Regions from separate parts of the Thermorhabdus hydrogeniformans genome, predicted to be linked through region 2. Evidence: riboswitches for the same ligand, from Rfam matches in the RefSeq annotation. Region 2 holds a riboswitch; the other holds the start of a gene.
The links. A riboswitch is a leader RNA that binds a small molecule or an ion and turns the genes downstream of it on or off. The one in region 2 is predicted to bind glycine.

Region 1: it holds a riboswitch for glycine, as region 2 does, so the genes downstream of both, trxA (thioredoxin TrxA) here and gcvT (glycine cleavage system aminomethyltransferase GcvT) in region 2, are expected to answer to the same signal.

The regions. Positions count from the first base shown of each region.
Region 1 covers NZ_JBJYKD010000014.1:34,502-37,913, reverse strand. The annotation lists gene grdA (glycine/sarcosine/betaine reductase complex selenoprotein A) at 1-75, opposite strand, end outside; gene ACKX14_RS08640 (glycine/sarcosine/betaine reductase component B subunit) at 270-1,556, opposite strand; gene trxA (thioredoxin TrxA) at 1,635-1,949, opposite strand; glycine riboswitch at 2,205-2,296, opposite strand; gene ACKX14_RS08630 (autorepressor SdpR family transcription factor) at 2,431-2,703, opposite strand; gene ACKX14_RS08625 (SdpI family protein) at 2,775-3,412, opposite strand, start outside.
Region 2 covers NZ_JBJYKD010000008.1:8,542-11,953, forward strand. The annotation lists gene ACKX14_RS05495 (sugar ABC transporter ATP-binding protein) at 1-1,083, shown strand, start outside; glycine riboswitch at 1,218-1,310, shown strand; gene gcvT (glycine cleavage system aminomethyltransferase GcvT) at 1,484-2,572, shown strand; gene gcvH (glycine cleavage system protein GcvH) at 2,624-3,010, shown strand; gene gcvPA (aminomethyl-transferring glycine dehydrogenase subunit GcvPA) at 3,015-3,412, shown strand, end outside.

The DNA of each region.
Region 1 (3,412 bases), on a different contig from region 2:
CAGGCATTTTTCAATGGCAGGTCCGGGTACGCCGTCCCTGTCGCCCACAATTATGACCTTTTTTCCTTCAAACATCGTAAACTCCTCCCAATCATAATTTACTTTTTTAAATCGTTATCCTGACAATAAAATATATTTTCATTTCCGGGTTATGCTCTGTCAGGCATGGACGGTAAATTTATTTTTTAATTTCCGTATCTTAATTCATCGATGGTTTCCCTGGTTGTTGCAACACCTTTCCGGCAAACCCCAGGCTTACTTATTAAAGATTAATAAGTAGTTGCGCTCATGCGGGTAAAGCCAACTTCCGAAGTGGAGCCGGTGATGGCCTGCAGCTCGATTTCCAGGCTGCCGTCTTCCCGCAAAGCCTTTTGGGAGCCGCCGGCTATTATGGAAGCGGTATCCAATAATCCGATGACCCTTTTCATGGGAGGAAGTATTATCACCTCGTTGGCATTGCCCGCCGTCACCACCGCATCGGCTTTAGGGTCCGCATCGGCCAGCGACTGGGAAGCCCCATCCCTGCCCGCGTATTCGTCGGTGATCAGGACCGTCTTTATGCCCTTCTCCTCAATTTTTTTGCAGTTCATGATGAGGTCCGTGTCCGGGTTGCCAAAACCCTCTTCAGTTATGATTACACCGTCAAGGCCCAGATATTCCGTCAGTTTTGCGGTGTAGTCCGACGACCTTTCCTTGTCCGCCAGGGTTACGTTTTCATTGGTTATGATTACGCCCACGAAGTTGATATCTTTGCCGTGCCTGGCATAAAGTTCTTCTATCACCGGGTTGTTCTGGTGCACGTAAGTGGTGTTCTTATCACAGGCGGAAACACAGTTGCCGCTGACTATGGCGCCATCCATCACCTCGGTGGGAGAAATTAAAGTCGGGATGATTTTTTTTGCATCGACTCCGTAGACATAAGTATCGTGTAAAAGTCCCTGGCTCTGCAGCTGGTAAACATAGGCCACCTTTGGAAGGTCGGGATATTCCCGGAGGGTCTCCGGGATGGGCTTTGTCTCGTAAACTTTGATTTCTTCGGGCATAAGGTCCTTCACGCTTTCGGCCACGTAGGCCGCCGCCTTCAAACCGGATATTCTAACGGCTTCTTCATGCTCGTGAGAATCCAAACCTTCCACCGGATGGGCAATTACCACCAGGTTCAGCAGCCGTGAAAAGGGCGTGTAATCAGCTCCCGGCCCCGACATGTCGATGATGCCCTCCTGGAATCCCACAATCCGGCCGCAGGTGACAACGGCCATACCCTTGAGCACATGGGTCTTGCCGCTCCCCACCGTCAGGGGTTTACCCAGGAATCCCGGGAAAACGGTGCCACCGCCGGAAACCTTCACCCTGGGCTCAATTACATCCTTCACCGGGATTATCCTGACCTCTTCCCCGGGTTTTGCGATATCAAGGTCCACGCTTTTAAGCCTGGGGTCCTGCAGAAGCAGGTCGACGAGTTCCTTCTTGTTGACGGTCACCACGCCGTCCTGAAAACCCGTCCTATTTCCAAAGGTCAGGTCTTTAACATGAAAATACCCCAGCTCCAGTTTCATTCTCTTTCCCTCCTTGTGAAAAAAATCACCTGTAATGTGTTGACATACTTACCGGCCCTATCCATAATGCGGCAACACCTACAGGTTTCTGTTAATCATTTCCTCGACCATCTGGATGGTAACTTCCCGTGTAACTTCGTCGACCTTTTCGCCGTTTTTGTAAATTGCGAGTGTTGGAAGCCCCAAAACCTTTTGGGAAACGGCGAGCCTGATATTCCTGGATGTATCAAGCTTGCAGAACTTAATCCTGTCTTTGTACTTGTCTTCCAGCTTTTCGACCTGCGGCATCAGGGCCTTGCAGGGCTCGCACCTGGGGCCCCAGAAATCAACTAATACGGGCCTGTCGGACTTTATCACTTCCTCTTCAAAGTTTTCAGCGTTAAGTTCAATCATGGCCAGTACCTCCTTTTTGTAATAACAGTTATTTTTCTATTTTTCAAAAATATTTACCCGAAATGGTTTGGATTTAAAAGGTGTATCTTTTCATTAATTATTTTGCTTATATAAAACGTTCTTAAACCCGGACAAACAAAAAAGAGAAATAAAGGTATCCTCAGCCTTTATTTCTCTGTTTCTGACCTGAGAGATTCTTCCCGGAGTTTAGCTCCGGAAATTGCTCCTTCGGTGCCTTGCGGCTCTCCAGAGAGATGTCGGGATACGGTCCTTTTGCCTGAGAGTTTCACGGCATCGCCGTTTACCCCTTCGGCGCCCTTTTCAAGGGTCTCTTCCATATCCTTCATCCACAAGTTATTCTTTTCACTGGTCATATTGTATTATATATTATATTATATATTTTCGAGATTTTCAACTAATTTTTGCACGATCTGCCTTCTATTTTCACCATTAAACGCATTTAACTCCCATGGAGTCAAAATCATTTCCCCAGCAAATCCATCACAAAACTCACCACGTCTTCGAAAACCGAAGTATTAATTGAATAATATATGTTCTGACCCTTTCGCTCATCCACCACCATGCCCGCCTGTTTCAATATATTCAGGTGATGGGAGATGCTCGGCTTTGATATGTCGAAGCGCTCGGCAATTTCTCCCGCCGTCATATCCTTTTCTTTCAGCAAAAGCAAAATCTTCCTGCGGATGGGGTCCGAAAGGGCCTTGAAACTAATGTTCAGGTTCGTTTCCTTCACCCCCATGGAATTCAGGTTGTACATGCTGCGTTTTCAGTTACCGGCCGAATTTACGTATTTTCCGCTTTGCTTTACTTCCCTGATTTATTGAACAGCAAACAGGAATAAATGAACCCGAAAATTGCAGCGGCGGCCAAAACCGCCATATCAATTATGAAAGCCGGTCTGTCGGCCATAAAAATACTTATCATCCAGACAAATCCCGCAACCACCCACAGCGGACCTGAGACCCTGTGGGTTTTGTTCCACACCTCTTCGCTGGCCAGCGTCCACGGAGTTTTTATTCCAAATGTATAGTTGTGCCGCACTTTGCCGAAATAATTTCCAATAAAAACCAGCATCAGCCCCAGCATAAATCTTACAACCTTACCAACAGAAACGGGTATGCCCAGTGCAAATAAAATGGTTGCAACATATATGCTCGCAAAAACCAGAACAATAATAATTCTGAATCCCTCTACGACTCCTCTGAATTTTCTATAGCTTTCGGGCCTCGGGTCCAGAGCGGGGGCAAAAGATATCAATAAATAAATTCCCAATATGAGGGAAGGGAGAAAGATCAAATATACATTTTTTGGGGTATAGCCGTCCACCTGACCCGCCACGTTCCAGTGTGAGGGCATCATCTCAGGCAGGTAAGGATACAATAGAAAGCCCATTATATAGAGACTCAGTATTAAAAACACCATCGGCCAGTTGACCGGCAGAT
Region 2 (3,412 bases):
GAAGACCTTTCTATAGGAAACCAGCAGATAGTGGAAATAGTAAAGGCATTGATCCGGAAACCTGCGGTTTTGATACTCGATGAGCCTACCGCATCCCTTACGCAAAAGGAAATAAACAGATTGTTCGATTTTATAAAACGATTGAAACAGCAGGGAATAGCCATAATATTTGTTTCTCATCATCTGCGGGAAATAACGGACATTTGCGATAGGGTTGTGGTGTTGCGGGATGGCAGGGTTTCGCTGGACGATTATGTTAAAAATGTAGAAATACAGCAAATAATACAGGCCATGATCGGGCGAAAGGTAACAACGTATGAATACATTCCGCCGAAAACAAATATTTCAAGAAATCAGCCAATTTTGGAGGTCAGAGGGCTAAAGTGGCGTGATAAGATCAATGATGTAAGTTTTGCCGTATACCCGGGAGAAATAGTCGGGATAGCCGGTTTGCTGGGAAGCGGCCGCACAGAAATACTGAAAAATATTTACGGGCTTTACAGACCCGAAAAGGGTGAAATAATAGTAAATGGCCAGATTTTAAAAATCAACGGTCCATGGGACGGAATAAAGCACGGTTTATTTCTTGTTCCTGAAAACAGGCGTAAAGAAGGAATAATAGCGGGTCAATCCATAAGACATAACATACTCCTGCCGGTGTGGAGAAGGTTAAAGAAAAGATTGTTTATCGATGACGGGAAAGGTAAAAAAATAGCTACGGATCTAAGCCAAAAATTAAATATAAAAATGGTTGACACCGAACAATATGTTGAAGTGCTTTCCGGCGGGAATCAACAGAAAGTGGTTTTTGCAAAAAGTCTTGTCACAGGACCCAAAGTACTGCTGCTCGATGATCCGACCGTCGGTATTGATGTTGAGGCTAAAAATGAAATAGCAAATCTTATCCGCAATATTGCCGACGAAGGCAATGGTGTATTGCTTGTGTCCTCCGAAATGGAAGAGATGGCTCGACTGGCGGACAGAGTGCTTGTTTTAAGACAAGGTAAAATTATTCGTGAATTATCTAGATGCAAAGGAGATATTATAACAGAAGAAACCCTGACCGAAGCCATTCAACTATGAAAAAACTTTTAAAATGGCTTGCGCTATCTAAAGTGCTTGAGTTCATCACGACCGTCGGCAGATACAAAATCTTTCACAAAACTTGCTATTTTATAAGAAATGTGGTAATATTTATTCAAACTATACGGTTAGGGATGACATGGGCGAGAGAGACCCGGACGACGGGCGCCGAAGGGGTAAGCCTCATATAAGGTGAAACTCTCAGGCAAAAGGATCGCCTCTGGACCTGCCTCTGGAGAGCTCAAAGCGCCGAAGATGACAATCTTTCAGGCAAAAGGACAGAGGTTCTAAGCTTAAATGTCTTGATTTACGATATTTACGCTTGGGACCTCTTTATTTTTTACCTTAAAAAGCGGATGTAACTGTTTCCGGTTTTTATTGAGTGAAGGAGGGGAGAAGAATGTTAAAGAGGACTCCGTTATACGATGAACATGTAAAGCTAAAAGCCAAAATGACGGAATTCGGCGGCTATGAGATGCCAATCCAGTACACCTCCATCATTGAAGAACACATGGCGGTGAGGACAAAAGCCGGCGTCTTCGATGTATCCCACATGGGGGAGATACTGGTGGAAGGCGGGGGTGCGGCCGAATTTTTGAACGGCCTGCTGACAAATGACATCTGCCTGTTAAAAGACGGCGGGGTTCAGTACACCGTCATGACTTACGATAACGGGGGAACGGTGGATGACCTCCTGGTGTACCGCTTGCAAAATGACCGCTATCTTCTGGTGGTAAACGCCTCGAATAAGGATAAGGACTTCGAGCACATAAAAAAATACGCAAGGGGCGATGTTAGCGTCCGGGACGTCAGCGATTCATACGGTCAGATCGCGCTTCAGGGGCCGGGGAGCCCGGCTTATATAGAAAAACTTTTGCCCGCGCCGGACATCCGACCTTTTTCATTTACAACACTGAAATATCAGGGCAAGCCTCTTATGGTTTCCCGCACGGGTTACACCGGCGAGGACGGATTCGAAGTCTACGGGCCGCCGGATGTTATAAAAGAACTTTTTGAAAAGTTTGTAGAATCCGGGGTGGTCCCCTGCGGCCTCGGCGCCCGTGACACCCTCAGGTTTGAAGCGGGCCTGCCTCTTTACGGCCACGAACTGGCGGAGGACATCACCCCGGTGGAGGCGGGCCTCGAAAGGTTTATAAAATTCCACAAGCATTTCCCCGGCAGGGACGCCCTTTACCGCCAGGTCAATGAAAATACCGGCAGGAGGCTTGTGGGCCTGAAGCTCCTGGAAAAAGGCGTGCCCCGGCAGGGGTATAAAGTTTATTTCGGCGACGAGGAGGCAGGATATGTGACCTCGGGCAACTACGGGCCGTATGTGAGGGAATACCTGGCCCTGGCGCTGGTGGATGTGCAGAAAATCCCCGGATGGAATGCATCGGGGAAATATGCCGACATCCCCTTACTGGAGATAGAAATTCGCGGCAAAAGACACAGGGCGCAGGTGACGCCCAAAAACTTTTTAAAATTGTAATTAAACAAACTGGCTGAATACAAAATTATTAAGAGCAAGGAGGAGATTTAAATGAGCCATGTGCCCGAAAATTTAAAGTACACCGAAGAACACGAATGGATACTGGTGGAAGGACGCAGGGGGAGGATAGGCATTACCGATCACGCCCAGGACGCCTTGGGAGACGTGGTCTATGTTGACCTCCCCGAAGTCGGGGCCAGGGTTGAGAAGGGCGAGGCCTTCGGCGCGGTGGAATCGGTTAAGGCGGCTTCGGACATATACGCCCCAGTGTCGGGAACCGTGGTGGAGGTAAACGAGGCTTTAAAGGACAATCCCGAACTGGTAAACAAAAGCCCCTATGACGAAGGTTGGATGATAGTCGTAGAAATAGACGATGAAAGCGAGCTGGACGATCTTTTAAGCCCCGCGGATTACGAGAAACTGCTGGAAAGGGAGTAGTGCCATGAGGTACACCAGCCACGCGCCTTTTCAGGTGGAAGAGATGCTGAAAGCGCTGGGGATAAGGGATATCGACGAACTTTTCGCCGATATCCCGCCGGAGGTAAAGCTAAAGAGGGAGCTGGACCTCCCCGGGGCTTTAAGCGAGGTGGAAATAGAGAGGGAGTTTCAGGCTCTTGAGAAAGAAAACAGGGCTTTCGAGTTTGTAAATTTCATGGGCGCCGGAGCCTACGACCACCACGTGCCGGCGGTGGTCAGGGCCGTTGTGGGGCGTTCTGAATTTTACACCTCATACACCCCATATCAGCCTGAAAGGAGCCAGGGGACCCTGGCGGCCATATTTGAATACCAGACCATGATGGCCAATTTGACCGGCATGGACGTGGTCAACGCCTCGGTTTA